Methylosarcina fibrata AML-C10: one gene and its partner. The protein of the gene in region 2 binds, or shares a complex with, the protein of the main gene of each other region. Links are inferred from orthologs where the notes say so. Each region holds a gene or a part of one and is shown on either strand. Other genes may lie near its edges.

What was found.
Region 1: the proteins of mnmG (region 2) and mnmE are in contact, whole or in part, in a solved structure (PDB 9HIP), measured with the Escherichia coli proteins. The link is inferred for Methylosarcina fibrata AML-C10 from one-to-one orthologs.

Annotation. Positions count from the first base shown.
Region 1 is NZ_KB889965.1:3,659,283-3,668,822, forward strand. Bases 3,271-6,148 are described here. They hold mnmE (tRNA uridine-5-carboxymethylaminomethyl(34) synthesis GTPase MnmE), read left to right. Parts: upstream 3,271-3,975; coding sequence 3,976-5,322; downstream 5,323-6,148. Other genes in these bases: yidC (membrane protein insertase YidC), read left to right, coding at 3,271-3,966; A3OW_RS25365 (hypothetical protein), read left to right, coding at 5,615-6,142. Also shown: chromosomal replication initiator protein DnaA, read right to left, coding at 39-1,355; rpmH (50S ribosomal protein L34), read left to right, coding at 1,523-1,657; rnpA (ribonuclease P protein component), read left to right, coding at 1,669-2,037; membrane protein insertion efficiency factor YidD, read left to right, coding at 2,019-2,252; more of yidC, read left to right, coding at 2,245-3,270; A3OW_RS0117085 (hypothetical protein), read left to right, coding at 6,206-6,622; A3OW_RS25370 (hypothetical protein), read left to right, coding at 6,877-7,215; A3OW_RS0117095 (spermine/spermidine synthase domain-containing protein), read right to left, coding at 7,314-9,540. UniProt on the Escherichia coli protein: Exhibits a very high intrinsic GTPase hydrolysis rate. Involved in the addition of a carboxymethylaminomethyl (cmnm) group at the wobble position (U34) of certain tRNAs, forming tRNA-cmnm(5)s(2)U34.
Region 2 is NZ_KB889965.1:3,856,534-3,866,068, reverse strand. The notes cover bases 4,012-6,884. They hold mnmG (tRNA uridine-5-carboxymethylaminomethyl(34) synthesis enzyme MnmG), read right to left. Parts: upstream 6,448-6,884; coding sequence 4,576-6,447; downstream 4,012-4,575. Other genes in these bases: A3OW_RS0118040 (NINE protein), read right to left, coding at 6,821-6,884; A3OW_RS29250 (DUF7230 family protein), read left to right, coding at 6,527-6,742; rsmG (16S rRNA (guanine(527)-N(7))-methyltransferase RsmG), read right to left, coding at 4,012-4,576. Outside these bases: A3OW_RS0118085 (diguanylate cyclase domain-containing protein), read right to left, coding at 1-126; A3OW_RS0118080 (hypothetical protein), read right to left, coding at 87-1,319; A3OW_RS28710 (hypothetical protein), read right to left, coding at 1,331-1,810; A3OW_RS0118065 (ParB/RepB/Spo0J family partition protein), read right to left, coding at 2,312-3,169; A3OW_RS0118060 (ParA family protein), read right to left, coding at 3,174-3,941; more of rsmG, read right to left, coding at 3,929-4,011; more of A3OW_RS0118040, read right to left, coding at 6,885-7,249; A3OW_RS0118035 (universal stress protein), read right to left, coding at 7,336-7,773; A3OW_RS0118030 (hypothetical protein), read right to left, coding at 7,783-8,295; A3OW_RS0118025 (ATP-binding cassette domain-containing protein), read right to left, coding at 8,480-9,535. UniProt on the Escherichia coli protein: NAD-binding protein involved in the addition of a carboxymethylaminomethyl (cmnm) group at the wobble position (U34) of certain tRNAs, forming tRNA-cmnm(5)s(2)U34.

The DNA of each region.
Region 1 (9,540 bases), 200 kb from region 2 along the record:
TTCTCACCGGGTAACTGCCATGGCTGGCTGTAACTCGATTAATGAGACAGAGTCCGCAGCAAATTGGAATAATCTTCCGCCATCTTGGGATCGGCTTCCTTGAGTTCCTGGATTCTTTTGCAGGCATTGATGACGGTGGTATGGTCGCGCCCGCCGAAGGCTTCGCCGATTTCAGGCAGACTGTGCGACGTCAGCTCCCTGGCCAGGCTCATTGCGATCTGGCGCGGACGGGTAATGGACTGCCGCCGGTTTTTTGCGGAAAGATCGGCCACTCGTATCTTGAAATATTCGGCCACGGTTTTTTGTATGTTGTCGATGTTGACCAGTTTGTCCTGCAGCGAGATCAGGTCGTGCAGGGCCTCTTTGGTAAAATCGATGTTAATTTTCTGCCCGGTAAACTGGGAGTTGGCAATAACCCGCCGCAGCGCGCCTTCCAGGTCGCGGACATTGGAAGGGATTCTTCGGGCAATGAAAAAGGCCACTTCCTGAGGCAGGTCGACATTCACCAGAGCCGCTTTCTTCATTAAAATGGCGGCCCGGGTCTCCATGTCCGGCGGTTCGATAGAAACGGGCAATCCCCAGCCGAATCGCGATTTCAACCGGTCCTCAAGGCCGACGATTTCCTTGGGGTATTTGTCGCAGGTCAGAACCACCTGGTGCTTCTTTTCCAGTAAAGTATTAAAGGTATGAAAGAACTCTTCCTGAGAGCGTTCCTTGCCGGCAAAGAACTGGATGTCGTCGATCAGGAGAACATCCACGCCGCGGTAGAATTCCTTGAAACTGTTGATGGCGTTTTGCTGAAGGGCTTTCACCATGTCCTGGACGAATTTTTCGGAATGCAGATAAATAATCTTGGCGGCCGGATTTTTCTGCATGACCGCATTGCCGATCGCATGCATCAAGTGCGTCTTGCCCAGTCCGGAACTGCCGTAAATCAACAGCGGGTTATAGGCTTTGCCGATATTCTCGGCCACCTGAGTGGACGCGGCCCGCGCCAGTTGATTCGATTTACCTTCGACAAAGTTGTCGAAGGTAAAGGCTTTGTTCAAAAAGTTGGGTTGCGGCTTCTTGGCTTCGGGCGATTGAGCGATCTTGACCGGAGTCGGAGCAACCGATTTTTTGGTGCCGATCTCCAGATTCAATTCCAGAGCGCCGTTGGAAAACTCATGGATGGTTTCTTCTATTTTGGCAAAATGATGTTCCTTAACCCAATCCAGAACGAACCGGTTGGGCGCCAAGAGTTTGAGTTGGCCGTCACTTTCTATGGCTTGCAGAGGGCGAATCCAGGTGCTGAAATCCGAGCTGGAGATTTCGTTTTCAAGTTTAGAAAGGCAGTTATTCCAGATTGAGCTCATTACGGTATAAGATACTGAATTTTATGATTGAGTGCGTGCGCTTGGCTGATACTATACAGCAATAAAACAATGCACTACAGAATTGACAGTCTAATCGGTTTATTTTATCATCCCCAGTCTTTTTTATCTGTTTTTGTTAACTTTCAACGATCAGGCTTGTAAATACCATGAAAAGAACATATCAACCCAGCAAAATCAAACGTGCCAGAACTCACGGATTTCGCGCCAGAATGGCGACGGTCGGCGGCCGCAAGGTTTTGAGCGCCCGTAGAGCCAAAGGACGCGCCAAATTAACGGTTTAGTTTCTTATTGCGTGACGGCCCGCGATTTTGGTTTCCCCCCGCAGTTAAGATTGAAGAAGCCGGATGAATATAAAAAGGTTTTCGCCAGTCCTGTAAAATCCAGTGATCAGTATTTTACCCTTTTAGCCGTTCGGAATGAGTTCGATCATCCGAGGCTGGGCTTGGCGATTGCCAAAAAAAATATAAAAAAGGCAGTGAACAGGAACGTCATTAAACGGACTGTGCGGGAAAACTTTAGAATCCAGCAACGAAATTTGGGGGGTATGGACATTGTCGTTCTGGCACGCCGGGACGCTGTAGACGCTCCGCTGGAATTATTGAGAAAGTCACTGGACAGGCATTGGCTCAGGCTGATATCCCGATGCGCTTCACGCTCATAGCGATCATAAAGTGTTACAAATACTTTATCAGTCCCTTGCTTGGGGATCATTGTCGCTTCTATCCAAGCTGTTCGAGTTATTCCATAGAAGCTCTTCAGCGCCACGGCGCCCTTCCCGGCTTGTATCTGACTTTTAAAAGATTATTGAAATGCCATCCTTTTCATCCAGGCGGCATTGATCCTGTTCCAGAAAAATTTGGTAATAAAAATGGATAATATAAGGTTTATACTGATCGTCACTTTTGGCATGCTGGTGTTCATGCTTTACCAAGCATGGCAGCAAGATTACGGCCCCAAACCTCCGGTTGCCACGGTGGAACAGCCGGCGGTCGATCATTCGAAGGAGGACTTGCCTTCGGCGGCAAGCGCCACGCCTTCCGCCCCTGCAGCAACGGAAGGCCAGGCTCCGGCTCCTGCCGCAGCGGCAGCCAAAACGCCGGAGAGCAAAGCGATTACCGTGCGGACCGACGTGCTGGCCTTGCAGATTGATCTACAGGGCGGCAGCATTCAGAATCTGGACTTGCTGGCTTATCCGGTGGAGAAACCCAACACCTACGTCAACAGCCTGCGTAAAATGTTCGGCTTTTCGGAAGCGAAAACCGATCTTTCGCCTGTCCGTCTCTTTAACAGCAGCCAGGAAAAACTCTTCGTTGCCCAAAGCGGCCTGATCGCAGGATCGGGTTCTGCCGCCGCGGCCGACCATCACGCCCCTTTTACCTCGGGTCAGGAAACTTATACTTTGGCACCCGGCCAGGATACCCTGACGGTGCCTTTGACCTGGACCGACAGTAAGGGACTTGCCGTAACCAAACTTTATACGTTCAAGCGCGGCAGCTATGAAATCAAGCTGGATCAGAAAGTCGCCAACCAGTCAGCGGCTCCGTGGACAGGGAGACAGTACAGCCAACTGCTCAGAACGCCCGATATAGAAAAGCAGGGCAGCATGCTTGCAGGAGGAATGCGCGCCTACAACGGGGGCGTCGTCTATACCCAAAAGGAAAAATACCAGAAGATCAGCTTCGACGACATGGCCGAGGACAATCTGGATGCTACCAGCCAGGGTGGATGGGCGGCCTTCATTCAGCATTATTTTGCTTCGGCATGGATTCCTCCGGCCGATCAGGAAAATCATTTTTACACCAAGGCGCTTCCGGACCAACGGTTTGTGATCGGATCGTATTCGCCGGCGGTAACCGTGGCTCCGAATTCGGAGGCCACCTTGACGTCCCGGTTGTTCGCCGGACCGAAAATTCAGCCGGTCATGGAGCAGATTGCGCCGGGGCTCGAGCTGACGGTGGATTACAGCGTGCTGACTTTCATCGGCAAACCCATTTACTGGTTGCTGAATCAAATTCATAACCTGTTCGGCAACTGGGGCATTGCCATCATCGGCGTCACTCTGGTGATTAAGGCGCTGATGTTCCCGTTGACGCAAGCCAGCTTCAAATCGATGGCCAAAATGCGGAAAGTCCAGCCGCGCTTGAAAGAACTGCAGGAGCGATTCGCCGACGACCGTCCCCGCTTCAACCAGGAAATGATGGCGCTGTACAAAAAAGAGCAGGTGAATCCTTTGGGCGGCTGTTTGCCTTTACTGCTGCAGATTCCGGTCTTTATGTGCCTGTACTGGGTGCTCGGCGAAACCGTTGAATTCCGTCAGGCGCCTTTTGCGTTGTGGATTCAGGATTTGTCGGTAATGGATCCTTTCTACGTGCTGCCGCTGATCATGGGCGTCACGATGAAAATCCAGCAAGGGCTCAATCCGGCTCCGATCGATCCGGTTCAGGCGAAGGTGATCAAGATGTTCCCGATCATTTTCACCATCTTCTTCCTGTTCTTTCCGGCAGGTCTGGTTCTGTACTGGGTGGTCAACAATACCCTGTCCATCTTCCAGCAAATGTACATTTCAAAGAAAATAGAACAGTCCGCATAAAACACGCCAATGGTTATCGATACTCGAGACACCATTGCCGCCATCGCGACGCCGCCGGGCAACGGCGGCGTCGGTATCATCCGCCTGTCGGGCGCGCTAGTTTCCAGTATCGCTCAACAACTCCATAACAAACCCCTTGTGCCGAGGCTGGCGCAATACGCTTCCTTTCTCGATGGCGACGGCTGCGTGATCGATTCCGGCCTCAGCCTCTATTTTCCCGCTCCGGCTTCGTATACCGGCGAAGACGTGCTGGAAGTGCAGGCGCACGGCGGCTCCGTAGTGATGGACATGTTGCTGCGCCGAATTCTGGAATTGGGCGCTCGGCTGGCCCGCCCCGGCGAATTCACCGAGCGCGCCTTTCTCAACAACAAGCTGGACTTGGCTCAAGCCGAAGCCGTCGCCGACCTGATCGAAAGCAGCACCGAACAATCGGTCCGGTCCGCGCAAAAATCGATGCAGGGGCTGTTTTCCAGTCAAGTCAACGAGTTGGTTGCCGAGATTACCGAGCTTAGGACTTACGTCGAAGCGGCGATCGATTTTGTCGAGGAGGAAATCGATTTCTTGAGCGACGGCGTCGTCGAAAACCGCATAGTCAAACTGCTTCAGCGCATCGAGCGGATCCGGCAGACCGCCAAACAGGGCCGCTTATTGCGCGACGGAATGACCGTCGTGCTGGCGGGCCGGCCCAACGCCGGCAAGTCCAGTCTTCTGAACGCGCTGGCCGGCCACGAGGCCGCGATCGTGACCGACGTCGCCGGCACCACGCGCGACGTCCTGCGCGAGCGCATCCAGCTCGACGGCATGCCGCTGCACGTTATCGATACCGCAGGGCTTAGGGACAGCGACAACATCGTCGAACAGGAAGGCATTCGCCGCGCCCGCGAAGAAATCGGCAAGGCCGACCTGATCCTGCTGTTGATCGATGCCAGAGAGCCCGATGTCGAGCCCATCCTGGAAACCTTGCCCCCCGGAATACCGCTAACCGAGGTCTACAACAAGATCGACCTGACCAATCAGCCTCCCGCCCTGATCGAATCCGCGCGCGGCAGCCGAGTCTATCTCTCGGTTAAGACCGGTGCAGGCATGGCACTGTTAACGCAGCATCTCAAGCAGAGCGTCGGTTTCAACGAAGCCGCCGAAGATGTGTTCATCGCCCGCAGACGCCATCTCGAAGCACTCAGGCAGGGCCACGAGTTTGTCCAAAACGCCCTGCGCTTGTTGCAGGAAAGCCATGCCGGAGAACTGGTCGCCGAAGAATTGAGAATGGCTCAAAATGCCCTGGGCGAAATCACCGGTCAATTTACCTCCGACGATCTTCTTGGAAAAATATTTTCCAGTTTTTGTATCGGCAAGTAATTCCCCTCTTCCTCCCCGCTTTCCGATTATTAGAGGAATTATCACTCGGTCGCTGCCTATTAACCGGCCAATATCATTTCTTCATGAAAATTAGTAGACTGCGCTGAACTAAGTCGCGCTTGATCTTCTCAAATCATCGTTTCTGGGAAACGGAATGAACCAAGCCGGCGCGTTGAAGGCCGAGTGTCGACTTGGCCTTTTGGGTTTACTTCAGGTTTGCCTGAGTCGTTCGCTGACCGGTTGCGATCCGTTTTTCCTTTGTTTATGGGCTTCGATTTGACAAGGCAAGAAAATGAGATTTCTACGTCCCTCATCAGGGGGGTTAGAAGCGCTGATCATGCTGTCCGCTTGTACCACGCTTCCGACGGGGCCCGGCGTGCTGCTCTTGCCGGGACCTGGAAAAACTTTCGATCAGTTTCGGTTGGAGGACGCCTATTGCCGCCAGTATGCTTTCGGCCAAGTCGGCGGAGTGGCTCCGAGCCAGGCTGCCTCGGCTAGCGGAGTCGGTAGCGCGGTGGCCGGCACGGCCCTCGGCGCCGCGGCCGGAGCTGCTTTCGGAGGCGGCGAAGGCGCTGCCGTCGGAGCGGGCGGAGGACTTCTGGCGGGCAGCCTGATGGGAACGGAAGCCGCTCGCAGCTCGGGATATGAGGCTCAGGAGAGGTACGACATGAGCTATATTCAGTGCATGTATGCGCACGGAAATCGTGTTCCGGTTTCCGGAAACTTCGTGGATGAAAGCATGGCAAGTCCCAAAAACAGGAACGAGCCATATCATTCGCCTGCGCCGCCTGCGGTCTCCCCCCCTCTTCCGGCGCGCTAAGGCCGAGGTTTGTTCATGACTATGCGCATTGGACCATTTGCTCGCTTTTTCGATGGGAAGTCTATGAAACGCTTGACAGTTACCGCAGTCGTGCTGGCAGGAGTCCTGTTGCTGCAAGGTTGCGCCATTTATGCCCGTCCTTATGGCTACGGTTATTATGGCTGGAACTACTACGGCTATGCCCCTTATTACGGCTATGGCTGGGGCTATTGGCCATTTCGTTATTATTATCCTTATCCCTATTACTATTACGGATACAGACCGTATCGGCGTTACGACTACTGGTCGCCGCGCCCGCGTCCTGACTGGCAAGACAGTACGTGGGGAGGCCGATACGGCGGACGCCCGTCTTTCCCTGACCGGAGCGGAGGGCCGGGACCCGGCGGGCGAGGCAGCCTTTCTCCCGGAAGCAGTGGAAATATAGGAGGCGGCTTGGGGGGAGGCGGACGGCCGGGTCTGGGCGGCCGCAGCCGACGCTGATGTCGGCCCGGCTTGAAGCGAAAGGCCTGCCATTGGTCGATTGTTACCAGGATCCGTGCCGACCTCCCGGCGTTATTCCTTGTCGTATCGGGCGAGTCTTTCTTATTGCCTGTACGGTTTTCGCGTTATCGCCTGAAACGGAAGAGAGTCCGCAAAATCGGTTATGATTGATGTTATCCGGCAAATCCCGGGAGAGTGCCTCTATGCCTCAGTCGGCTTCAATCTTTGTCGAAATTTTAACGGAGACTACGATTATGATGCGGAATTTAAAATCACTGATGCTGCTGCCGCTCCTGGCTTCCTGTTCGGCTTCAATTCCTACCGGGCCGGGTGTTTTGGTGCTGCCCGGCGAGGGCAAGGATCTTGCCCTGTTCCATCGGGACGAAGAGGATTGCAGACAGTTTGCCAGAGAGCCTTTGACTTCTTCACCGGTCAAACCGCAATCCGATGAAGAGGGTCAGCGGCTCTACGACATCGGTTTTATTCAATGCATGTATCACAAAGGCCATCGCGTGCCATTGCCGGACGGCTTGACGTACGGTTCCTTGCAGGATGCGGGGGGGACTGCTCCGGGGGAAATGCCCAGGCCCTAGCGCCGGGCCTAACAAGGGAAAGAATCAGTCCGATAAAACGGAGCGGGGGTTCCAGAACGGATAACCCACCTGCCATACCCAAAGGACGGCCCCAGCCTTTAGGTGTTCAACTTGGGCGAATGGCGATCGACGGCGGACAGGCACAGACCGGCCAATAGATAAAGCCCTATTGCGGCCAGAATCAGGATATTGAAACCCCAGTGCATGGCGATAAGGGTCGCCAGCATCGTGCTGATGACCGAGGCGAAGCCGTTGACGCCCCAGGCCCAGGGAATCCAAGCCGGATTCAGCCGATGGATTCGGGTCAAACCCAGGGGAAAAGGCATCCCCATAAAAAATCCCAAAGGCGCCGTCAGCAGCATCGAAATCCCGGCATTGAACCAGGACGGCTGGTGCAGCAAATAGGCGGTGAGCGTTTCGAGAAGGCCAAGGTACAGCAAGGCGGTCACGGCAATGCCCAGGATCGGATACCAATGCCCGTTTTCATACCGGCCGCACCATGGAGACAGAAAACTGCCCACGCCTGCTGCGATTAAAAAAGTATTCAGGACGGCCGCGACCGAATACACGGGATGGTGCAGAAACAGGATGAATTTCTGGATGAAGGCGATTTCTATGAACAGAAACGCCAAACCCAGACAAAAAAAGTACGCCGACAGCCGTAACGAAGAACCCGAGCGGGGCTGGAAACCGAGTTTGTCCTGCCATTTCCACAAAGGCAGGCCGATGAACAACGCGCCGGCCAGAAAGGCTTGCAGCGCCCCGGCAATCAGCACGATGTAGCCGCTTTCCAGCAGCGAGAGGCCGCCTTGTCCGTACAGCGACGCGATTTCGGGTAGCGTGCTCCATTTGAAAAACTTGAAAAAATACGGTTTGTCGTCGGTCGCAGGATGGATGTCGAATTTATAGCCGCCCATGTAGGACTCACTCAACGGGCTCAACAACGCTTTCACGGCATGGTACGGCGTCGGCTCCGGGACCATATTGTAGAGGTTGGTTTCGGCTTCGGTCATGCCGGGATAATAATCGACGTCGAAACTGCGCGCTTCGCAGAAGGTTTTCAATGCGTCGATTTTCGCAGGAGTCACCACGCCGCTTTTGACCAGGAGCGTGCCGGTCTGCCAGCCGCGGATCAGGATCAAGCGGCGTTCCGGATCGGAGTGACCGGTATTTTTCAACGCCGCCACGGCCGTTGCGAACAATTTGAGATGATCGCGGGGCGGCATTTTGATCCAGCGGGTGATGGCCAGATAGCCTTGGGGCTTAAGGTGTTCGAGATAGCCCTGCAAGGCTTCGACGGTGTAGAGATAATTTTCGCTCAAGGCATACAAGCCGGCCGAGGAAGCGCCGAAAGCGTCCAGCAGAGAGATCTCGATCATGTCGAACGGCTCCCGCGATGCCGAGACGAAGCCGCGCGCTTCGCCGATGTGCCAGCGTATGTTGTCTGCGGAAAATAAGCCGCCGCTGAACGCGTTCTGCCGTTCGCGCAGATAGTCGAGCAACCGGCTGTTCAATTCCACCGCATCGACGGTTTTGATATCGAAAAAGCGCGCCTGCAACAGATCACTGCCGGTCCCCGCGCCCAAAATCAGCAAATGTTCCGGTTTACGCAAATGAAAAGGCAGGGCCGAGGTAGTCTGATCCAGATAGGAAAGACTGGCGGGATTGCCGTCGAAACGGGTGATGGCCGACATATTGTCGGCATCGATGAACAGCGCCCGTTGCGGAGGCAGCGTCACGTCGGCGTTCAGGCTGAGCCCCGGTGCGTGGCGCAGAGGAATCTCGTCATTCTCGGTGACATGGACGTAACCGATGGGACTGGAAAAGTGGTCGACGACTTTCGTGCCCGGAATGAGCAGTGCTTGCGGCAACTCCTTGTAAGGCGAAATATGCAGGGACTGCCACTGTTCAGGAACCCATAACAGGGCGCCTGCGGCCAGGAAACAGGCGACGAGCATCCACCGATCCGGTTTTGTGTCCAGGCAGTAAAACGGCATCAGCCCGAGGATCGCGGCGAGCGACAGAACGATGAGGGCGCGTTCCGGAGGAATTAAAAACAGCAAGCCGATAACGGCCAGGCTGCCGAGGCCGGCGCCCGTCAAGTCGGCGGCATAAATGCCGGAGATCCGCTCCGGGTAGCGGTATAATGCCAGACCAATCGCAGAGGCGGCGAAAAAGAATGGGATGGCCAATAGCAAATAAAGGAGAAACAACAGCGGCAACTGCTGCGGCGACCAGAATATTTCCGAAGGATTGAACGGAATGCGTTGCGCCAGCCAGAAGCAGCCGGGGGCGGAAACGCCGAAGCCAAGGACTGCCGCGGGA
Region 2 (9,535 bases):
CAGAGATAACAGCCCCTTGTGATGCAGACTGTTAAAACGAAGTATTCTGTTTTTTTTAGAACCGTCGTTAACCACCATGCAAACTCTCAGAATCGAAAGGACAGCATTGTAGTAAATAAATTCCAATCGGCAGGACCGCCGCCGCCACTGTTTAGATCGGGATTATCGGTGGTATTAAGCCAAGCCGTACCGTTAACATAGTGATAATCCGCAGCCAGCAAAAAATTGCGCGCAAATTCCCAGCGCACTCCGACAGTCAGGTCACGCGCGTAAAAACGATGACGCGGCAGCCCTGTCAGAGCCGAGGCTCGATCGCCATCCCGGTCATCCCGATTGACATGAAAAACATCATAGCGCAGTATTCCCGAAATATCCGGTGTAAACCGATATTCACCCTGCACATAGAAATTTTCGGAAGTGCTTTGCTGAACAAACGGTGTAAAACCAGTACGCTGAAGACCAATCCAGCCATATTCGGCCGTCAGTGACCAGTGCTCTGCATTGTACTGTCCAGAAAATAATGGATAGGTTACTTTAACGTTGCCAGAAGGCATGGTAGGCGATGTGGAATTATAGTCTCGATCCAGATCGACTACAGTAGCCATTAAGCGCCCTTGTCCGCCTTTCCATTCATAAGAGGCTCTTCCTAACAAATATGCTCGACCGCTCATATTTTTCCCTACTGCATCAGGAAGTCCAGTCAGAAACGCGGCGGTGCCGCCCGTATCATCCTGAGGCTCTGCCGCCAAAAATTCCAATCCGAACCTGTGATCTCCGTAGGTATATCGTCCGTATAATATGCCTCCATCGGCCGCAATCTGGGCTTGCCGTATAGCGAGTGTATCTAAATAGATCGATTGAGGCAAAAGTACGGTTGGCCGCGTCCATACCACGTCTCGAGTGTCGTTATAGAGACCGAAAGGAACTTTCACACGACCGGCACGAACACCCAGCACCGCTGCCGAATCAAGCACAGGTACGCTGTAATCGATCTGCGCGAAATCAAGACGAGCTCCCTGCGTATCTGATGCGCCGGTACTTCGATAAAGCCCTTGCGCCGACACTAAAAGATTGGGCGTCAGTTTAACTGATCCGTTAATGCCCAGTTCGGTAAAATCGAAACTTCCATCCCTACTGGAGCCAAAAACCTGATAATCCGTAGTGTAATTGAACCCCTGGCTTAAGAAACCGTGTACCTGCCAATCCCCATTGTGCCACTCAAGAGCCAAAGCTTCGAAAGCTACCCCAAAAGATATGATTGCAACCAGGATCTTTTGAGTTATTTTGTATTGGCAAAAAACCTGAAGTATCACTTTCACTCAAATTCTCCTTATTTGCCGATATAACCTATGCCGCCTGGAGTCCTTTCAATACGCGCTTTCATCTCTTCCTGAGTTTCGACGGTGGTAGGAGCCACGCCAGTGCCTGAATAAACCAGGCGGTCCCATGCGGATCGAAGTTGAAACGGGTATACACCCAACACTTCTTTCGCAAACTGAACGTGTATGGGGTTATTATCGGGAAGGACAAATACACGGATAGGGGAGCCGTCCGGCCAGGAACTCAGACGCATGAAGAAAATTTCCCTGATGGTTTCCTGGGAAAGACTGCTGGCTTTACCGCTGGAATCTAATACCTTCGGTTTAAGTTCATCTGCAAGGAGTAGTTCGGAAGGATGCAAAATAACGAGAAACATGAACAGTTCTCTCAATAATTTCTTAAACGAAACCATTGAAACATCAGCCCCTCCGGAAAGCGCTCGAACCAAAATCGATAGCAAGGATAAACAATAATCGTTAATTTGCCGCATATCCGTTCCGTAGATTAAAAGCAAACAAGCTCGGAGCGGTAGCGTTTTCTCTCGTCTTTATCAGATGCGAACATTCGGAATCATGCGGCCTGTCCTCATCGAGAGGAAAATCATTATTGTCGGGATTAAGTACGGAGTCGAACAGCTCGTAGATTGTTTCCAAACGGATAGAACGGTTCATTCCTGATATCGGGAAAGCGGCATGAGTGCATTCTCCTTCCTGTTGCGGCAGGCAGGACGAGTCAGTTCGGCTATCGAGAAATCTGGAACTATATTTCATAGAATGAAATATAGTACAAATATCCCGGCTAGTGAATTTTATTGACCGGGGTAGTCATTGAGATCTCACACTATTTTTAAGAATATTCGACATAAACACTCCGGCCTTTAATGATTAAGAACTAAAACTCAGGCAAGAAAATGCTTATAATCCTGAGGTTTGGGCGAACGGGAAAAGTTCATGAAGGCTTTTCCCGTTTCGACAGGAAACGGACAAAGGGCTTACGATTTGAATTGCCCGATGATGCCGTCCAGCTCTTCGAGACTGGCATAAGTGATGACGAGCTTGCCGGTACCGTTGGCCTTATGGTCGATGGAGACTTTGGCCCCTAATCTTGCAGTCAATTGTTCCTGTAACCGCAAAGTATCCTTGTCCATTACTTTCGGCGAAGAAGTCTTGGGGGCCTCCAGACTTTCTTTTACCAGCCGTTCAGCCGCTCTTACGGTCAGTCCTTCTTTGACTATTTTATTGGCAACCGCAACCTGTTTAGAGCCTTCCAGTGCTAACAGCGCCCGCGCATGCCCCATTTCCAACTGCCGGTTGATGACCAGTTTTTTCACTTCCGGGTGCAGCTCCATCAATCTCAACAGATTGGTCACCGTCACCCTGGATTTTCCGACCGCATCGGCAATCTGTTGATGGGTCATCTGAAACTCGTCGAGCAAACGCCTTAACGCTTCGGCTTCTTCCAGGGGATTGAGGTCTTCCCGCTGGATGTTTTCGATCAACGCGATTGCCATGGCCGTGCGATCGTCTATTTCCTTGACGACCACGGGAATTTGTTGCAGCCCGGCCAACTGGGCAGCGCGCCATCGGCGTTCTCCCGCGACAATCTCATATTTTTCCGGATCGATTTTCCGGACGACCACCGGTTGAATCACACCCTGAGCCTTGATCGAATCCGCCAGTTCCTGCAACTTTTCCGGATCGATGTCTTTCCGCGGCTGATATCTGCCGCGCTGCATGAACTCGATCGGAAGAGTTTGCAGTTGATGCTGTGTTTCCTCTTTTACAGAGGACGGCGCCTCGCCGAGCAAGGCGTCCAGACCGCGATTGAGTCCCCGTTTCTTTACTACCATGCCGTCAATTTTTCTCTTTTCTAATCAATTCCCCCGCCAAGGCGATATAAGCCACAGCGCCTCGGGAAGTTTTATCGTAATTCAGCACCGGCAGCCCATGACTGGGCGCCTCGGCCAGACGAATGTTTCTCGGAATGCAGGTTCTAAACACCTTGTTGCCGAAATATTCGACCAGTTGTTCCGATACGTCTTTCGTTAAACGGCTTCTGTCGTCGTACATCGTTCTCAGAATGCCTTCCAGGTAAAGCTCGGGATTGACCGAATTTTGAATGCTCTTAAGCGTGCTCATTAATGCCGAAAGACCTTCAAGGGCATAATATTCGCACTGCATCGGAATCAGCACGCTGTTGGCCGCCACCATGGCATTCAACGTCAGCATGTTCAAGGACGGCGGACAATCGATCAAGATGTAATCGAACTGCGATTTGATCGGAAGCAAAACATCGGCCAGCCGGCGCTCACGGCGGTCCGCCTGCATCAAATGGACTTCGGCGGCGGTTAAATCGGAATTCCCGGCGACCACTGCAAAACCAAGTTCCGGCACATTGATAATAGTTTCCGAGGCCGGCACTGTTTCGAGCAACAGATCGTAGCTTGAATGGCTTACTTTTTGTTTATCGATACCGCAGCCCATGGCGGCATTACCCTGAGGGTCCAGATCAATCAGCAACACTCGGCGCTTGGCTGCCGCCAGCGAGGCCGTCAGATTCACGCTGGTCGTTGTTTTACCCACGCCACCTTTTTGGTTGGTTACGGCAATTATTTTTCCCACACCATTTCCTCGGACATATCTTGCATTTTTAGTTTAACCACATATCTTTCAACTTTTATCCCTGGAATCAAAAGCGGGATAAGATCGGATTTCGCTGCCAGTTGCGCCACTTCCGCATCGGCTTTTTGCCCCTTCATTGCCAATAAAATGCCGTTTTTTTCGAGTAAATGGGAAGAAAGTTTGACAATTTCAGGCAGTGTGGCGAAGGCTCGGGTTATGGCAGTCGTAAACGTCGTTTTCGGATGAAAATTTTCCACTCGCCCCAACTGGACGTCCACATTCTTAAGTTTTAACTCGATAGCGGCCTGCTGCACAAACCTCGTTTTCTTGGCGTTGCTGTCGAGCAGAGTAAATACGGTTTCAGGCCGGGCTATTGCTAACGGAATTCCCGGCAGTCCGGCACCGGTCCCTATATCGATGACTCGGCCGCCTTCGATATAAGGAAGCACGGCCAAGCTATCGAGAAGATGCAGGTTCACCATCTCTTCCCGGTTGCGTATCGCCGTCAGATTATAAGCCTTGTTCCATTTTTCGATCAGAAGAATAAAAGCCAGCAACTGATCTATTTGATTTTCGGAGAGATTAAACTGTAATGACTCCAGTCCGGATACGAGCAATTTTCGGCAGCGTTCCATCAGGCGCTTTTCTTTTTCAGATAAATCAAAAGCAAGGAAATGGCCGCCGGAGTAATCCCCGGAATACGCGAAGCCTGTCCTAACGTTTCCGGACGTTGCGACTTCAGCTTCTCGCTGACTTCGTTGGACAAGCCGGGAACTCCTTTATAATCGAGAGCTTCGGGCAGGCGCAAATGATCGTAGCGCGAGGCTTTCTCGATCTCGTTCTGCTGCCTGACGATATAGCCGGCATATTTTGTCTGGATTTCGACTTGCTCGCCGACCGCTTCGGACACCGTCCCGCCTTCCTCAAGAAAAGACAGCAGCCGCTTGACATCGACTTCCGGACGGCGCAGCAATTCAATCAAACTGGCCTCTTTCAGCAGCGGCTTGCCCCAGTATTGTTCCGCCAGCGCCGCCTGCTCCGTTTCCGGACGGATCCATTTCCGTTTCAGGCTTTCCTGCAGATCGGAAACGGCCGCACGTTTGGTTTCAAACGCACGCCAGCGTTCGTCATCGACCAATCCCAACTCCCGTCCTTTGGGCGTCAGACGCAAATCGGCATTGTCTTCTCTGAGCAGCAAACGGTATTCGGCCCGGCTGGTAAACATCCGGTAAGGTTCCTGGGTGCCCCGGGTAATCAGATCGTCAATCATGACGCCCATATAGGCTTCATCGCGCCCGGGACTCCAGCTTTCCAGACCTTGTACATGGCGCGCCGCGTTCAGTCCCGCAATCAGACCCTGAGCCGCGGCCTCCTCATAACCGGTGGTGCCATTGATTTGGCCGGCAAAGAACAAACCCGGCATGTGCTTGGTTTCCAGAGAAGCCTTCAAATCTCTCGGATCGAAAAAATCGTATTCGATGGCGTAGCCCGGGCGTACGATTTCGGCGTTTTCAAAGCCGTGCATCGAACGGACGAACGCGTACTGAACGTCGAACGGCAGACTGGTGGAAATGCCGTTCGGATAAATTTCATGGGTATCGAGCCCTTCCGGTTCGACAAAAATCTGGTGCGTGTCCCGATCGGCGAAGCGTACGATCTTGTCCTCGATCGAAGGACAATAGCGCGGTCCGATGCCTTCAATGATGCCTGAATACAAAGGCGACCGGTCCAGGCCGGCGCGGATGATGTCGTGTGTTTTACCGTTGGTGCGGGTAATATGGCAGGGTATTTGCCGGGGATGCTGATCGCGGCTGCCCATAAAGGAAAACACCGGCACCGGATCGTCGCCGTGCTGTTGCTCGAGTCTGCCGAAATCGATCGTCCTGCCGTCGATGCGCGGCGGCGTGCCGGTCTTCAGCCGGTCGACCCTGAACGGCAGTTCTCTCAAGCGTTGGGCAAGAGCGATCGAAGCCGCATCGCCGGCGCGGCCGCCGCTGTAATTTTCGAGGCCGATATGGATCTTTCCGCCTAAAAAAGTGCCCGTGGTCAAAACTACCGCCTGCGCCATGAAGCTCAGGCCCATTTGAGTCTTGACGCCGGCCACCCGGTCTCCCACGACAATCAGGTCGGCCACCGTTTGCTGAAACAGAGCCAGATTCGGTTGATTCTCCAGCATGTGTCTTACGGCCTGTTTGTACAGTTTACGATCGGCCTGGGCGCGGGTCGCTCGAACGGCCGGCCCTTTGCTGGCGTTCAGAATACGAAACTGGATGCCGCCCAGATCGATCGCTTTGGCCATGCAGCCGCCGAGCGCATCAATCTCTTTTACCAGATGGCCCTTGCCGATACCGCCAATGGCCGGATTGCAGCTCATTTGGCCCAGCGTATCGAGATTCTGCGTCAGCAGCAGCGTTTTCGCTCCGCACCGGGCGGACGCCAGAGCAGCCTCGGTACCGGCATGACCGCCGCCCACTACGATCACATCAAAATCTTTTTGGAATTTCACAACGGTTTCGGAATCTAATTAAAAAATTTATAATCTTTTCTTCTGAAAAAATTCAGTTCCGTATTATAAGAGGTAATGTATGAAAAAACGTAGAAATTTGAAAGAAATAGCCAATTCTCCCGGGCAAAACCCCGTAGCCAAATACGCCGGCCGTTTCAACAAGGCCAAAATCTTCGCAGACAAGAGCCAATATCGGCGCAAAGCCAAACACGCCAATCAGGAGGCATTTCCAATCCATTCCGCAGGATCGATTGGAAATGCCTCTTGTTCAGGTTTTTCCAATCCGATTTATTGACACACTTCCCTAAATCACCCGACGGCACAGGCGGCGCCCCATCGCCCGTGCCGATCGTCTCGATATCCTGATCATCGTTTATTTCAACGGGCGCCCTTTGGCATCCTTATCGATTTTTCCCGAAAACAGCAAAATGGCTTCCACAAATCCCCATTGCGGGACGAAAACCACAAACCCCGACCGCAGCAAAATCGCCGTCAAGACGATCTGAACGAACCCTATTCGATAATCTCCCAGATAAAATCGGGACAAACCCGCCCAGCCGAAAAAAAGCGACAAAGCGCCCGCCAGATATTTAAATTTGACCGCTTTCGGTTTCTCCAGATAGGCGCCGACCAAGCTGATCCGACTGGCTTTGCCGTCCTCAAGTTCAAAAGTGACGTCATCGCCTGCATCGGGCGGAACGTCCGAAAGCCAGTCGTCCATATGAAATGAAAAAGATTCCTCTCCGCTTTTTATCACTCCGGTTTGCTGCTCAGGATCGTAGCTTTCAATATGTCCAATCATTTTTTGACTTACCTAAATTAAAGATTTTTTTGCGCCCGGCGATTTGTCGCTTGTACCGACCTGAATACCGGTTATTTTCGCAGCGCTTATTGTATACGGACCGCCAGTACGTCACACCCTGCGTAATGTAAAACTCCGTTGGCGGTGGATCCCAATAACAATGCCAGACCATGCCGCCCGTGCGAGCCCAGCACGATCAAATCGGCCTGGATTTCTTCAGCAACGCGAATGATTTCCTGTTTGGGGCTGCCGGCCTCCAGCCGCAGATCGGCTTCGTCAACGTTCAGTTCCTTGGCCAGCGCGATTAGTTTGGTTTTTGCGGTAGCCATGAATTCCGCCGTCAAATCCATATCGAAAGGCATCAGCATCTCATAAGCCGGATCGGCAATAGGCAGCGTATCGACCACGTGAACAATACTCAACCTGGCTTGATATTTTTCCGCCAGGTCTTTCGCCTTGTCCGCAACAGACTGATTCTGATCAAAAAAGTCGACTGCCAACAAAATATGTTTATAGCTGCCCATAATAGCTCCTTAAATAATACCGAAACGGTCGGGAAACAAGAAATCCAGCAACAGATAGGATCCCATAAGAAATAAAAACGCCACGCCGATGCTCAAGCTTAATCGCTGATCCAGAGTATGGTAAATAATATGCGCCGTTACCGCGCAAAACCAGCTTGTTATCGCCAGCATCACTATAAACACAAGCCATCCGCCATGTCCTATGGCGATCGAGGCAAACGCCGGCAATGTAAAAAAGCCGATCACGGCAAACGTGCCGTAAAAAGTGCTGGTTACCTGGCAGAGGCGAGGCAATCTGCCGATACAATACAGCATGATCCAACTGAAGCTCCAGATAAAAGTGATCTCCACTCCGATGTGCAGTAGCACGTTCCGCCAGTCCATGTCGAAATTCAGCATTAAAAAACGGACAGAGGCATAGGTCAGGAGCAGAATTTTTTGCAGCCACCGGGAATAAGGAATATCGGCGGGTCCTTTTCTAAAAAGGCAGATATCAAACAACAATTTTATCGTTTCATACATTGATACCGCCCCCCGATGAAAAATAATTCGTGCCGCAACCCGCCATGTTCCCTGACGAGCGTATTTTCGGCCCGTGCGAAGCACGCCGGATTAAACAGCCGAAGTAACCTTCCCTATATTAATAACGCAGCTTAATTCCTTTTTTCGGCCCAGCCGATCGAATCGGCTGAAGGAAAATCAAGCCTTACTTCGCCGCTTCCAGTCGTTCTTCGGCCTCCAGCCAGCCGGCCTCGGCTTCTTCCAGCGCTTTATCGATTTGCGCTTTTCTGGCCAGAATCTGTTTTAACCGGTCTTTTTGAGAATCTTCATAAAGGGCGGGATCGGCCAGAGCCGTTTCCAGTTGCCGCTGCTCATTATGATATTTTTCAACCAAATTTTCGGCTTTTTTCAACGCGTCGTACAGCGGCTTCATCTTCTGCCGGCGCTCGGCATCCAGCTTGCGCTGATCCTTGCGGGTCAATCCCGGAGCACTCTCGGAGTCCGGTTTTTCTTCGCCTTTCTTTTGCTCGGCAAGCCAATTCCGGTAGTCGTCCAGATCGCCGTCGAAGACCTTGATCCGACCTTCGGCCACCAACAAGAATCGGTCGGTGACCGCCCGCAATAAATGCCGGTCGTGCGAAACGACGACCATCGCCCCCTGATAATCCTGCAACGCCACGCTCAAGGCCTGGCGCATTTCGAGATCGAGATGGTTGGTCGGCTCGTCCAGAAGCAGCAGGTTGGGATTCTGATAGACCAGCATGGCCAGCACCAGACGGGCTTTTTCTCCGCCCGAAAAAGGCCTGACGGCTTCCAGAACCTTGTCGCCCTGAAAATCGAAACCGCCGAGAAAATTGCGCAGATCCTTTTCGGTGGCCTGAGGATCGAGTTTTTGCAAGTGCCACAAAGGCGACTCGTCGAGACGCAACTGCTCCAGTTGATGCTGGGCAAAATAGCCGATTTTCAGATGGGCCGATTCCCGCCGCTCTCCGGACAACGGGAGCATGGTTCCCGACAATACCTTGATCAGGCTGGACTTGCCGGCTCCGTTCGGGCCCAGGAGGCCGATCCGATCGCCCGGAGACAAAGACAGATCGGCTTGTTCAATTACGGTCGTTTGACCGTAACCGATGTCGGCCTTGTCGAGCGTCAGCAGCGGATTGGACATCCGTCCGGGTTCGGGAAAACTGAAATTGAACGGCGAATCGACATGCGCCTGGACAATGATCTCCATCCGTTCCAGGGCCTTGATCCGGCTTTG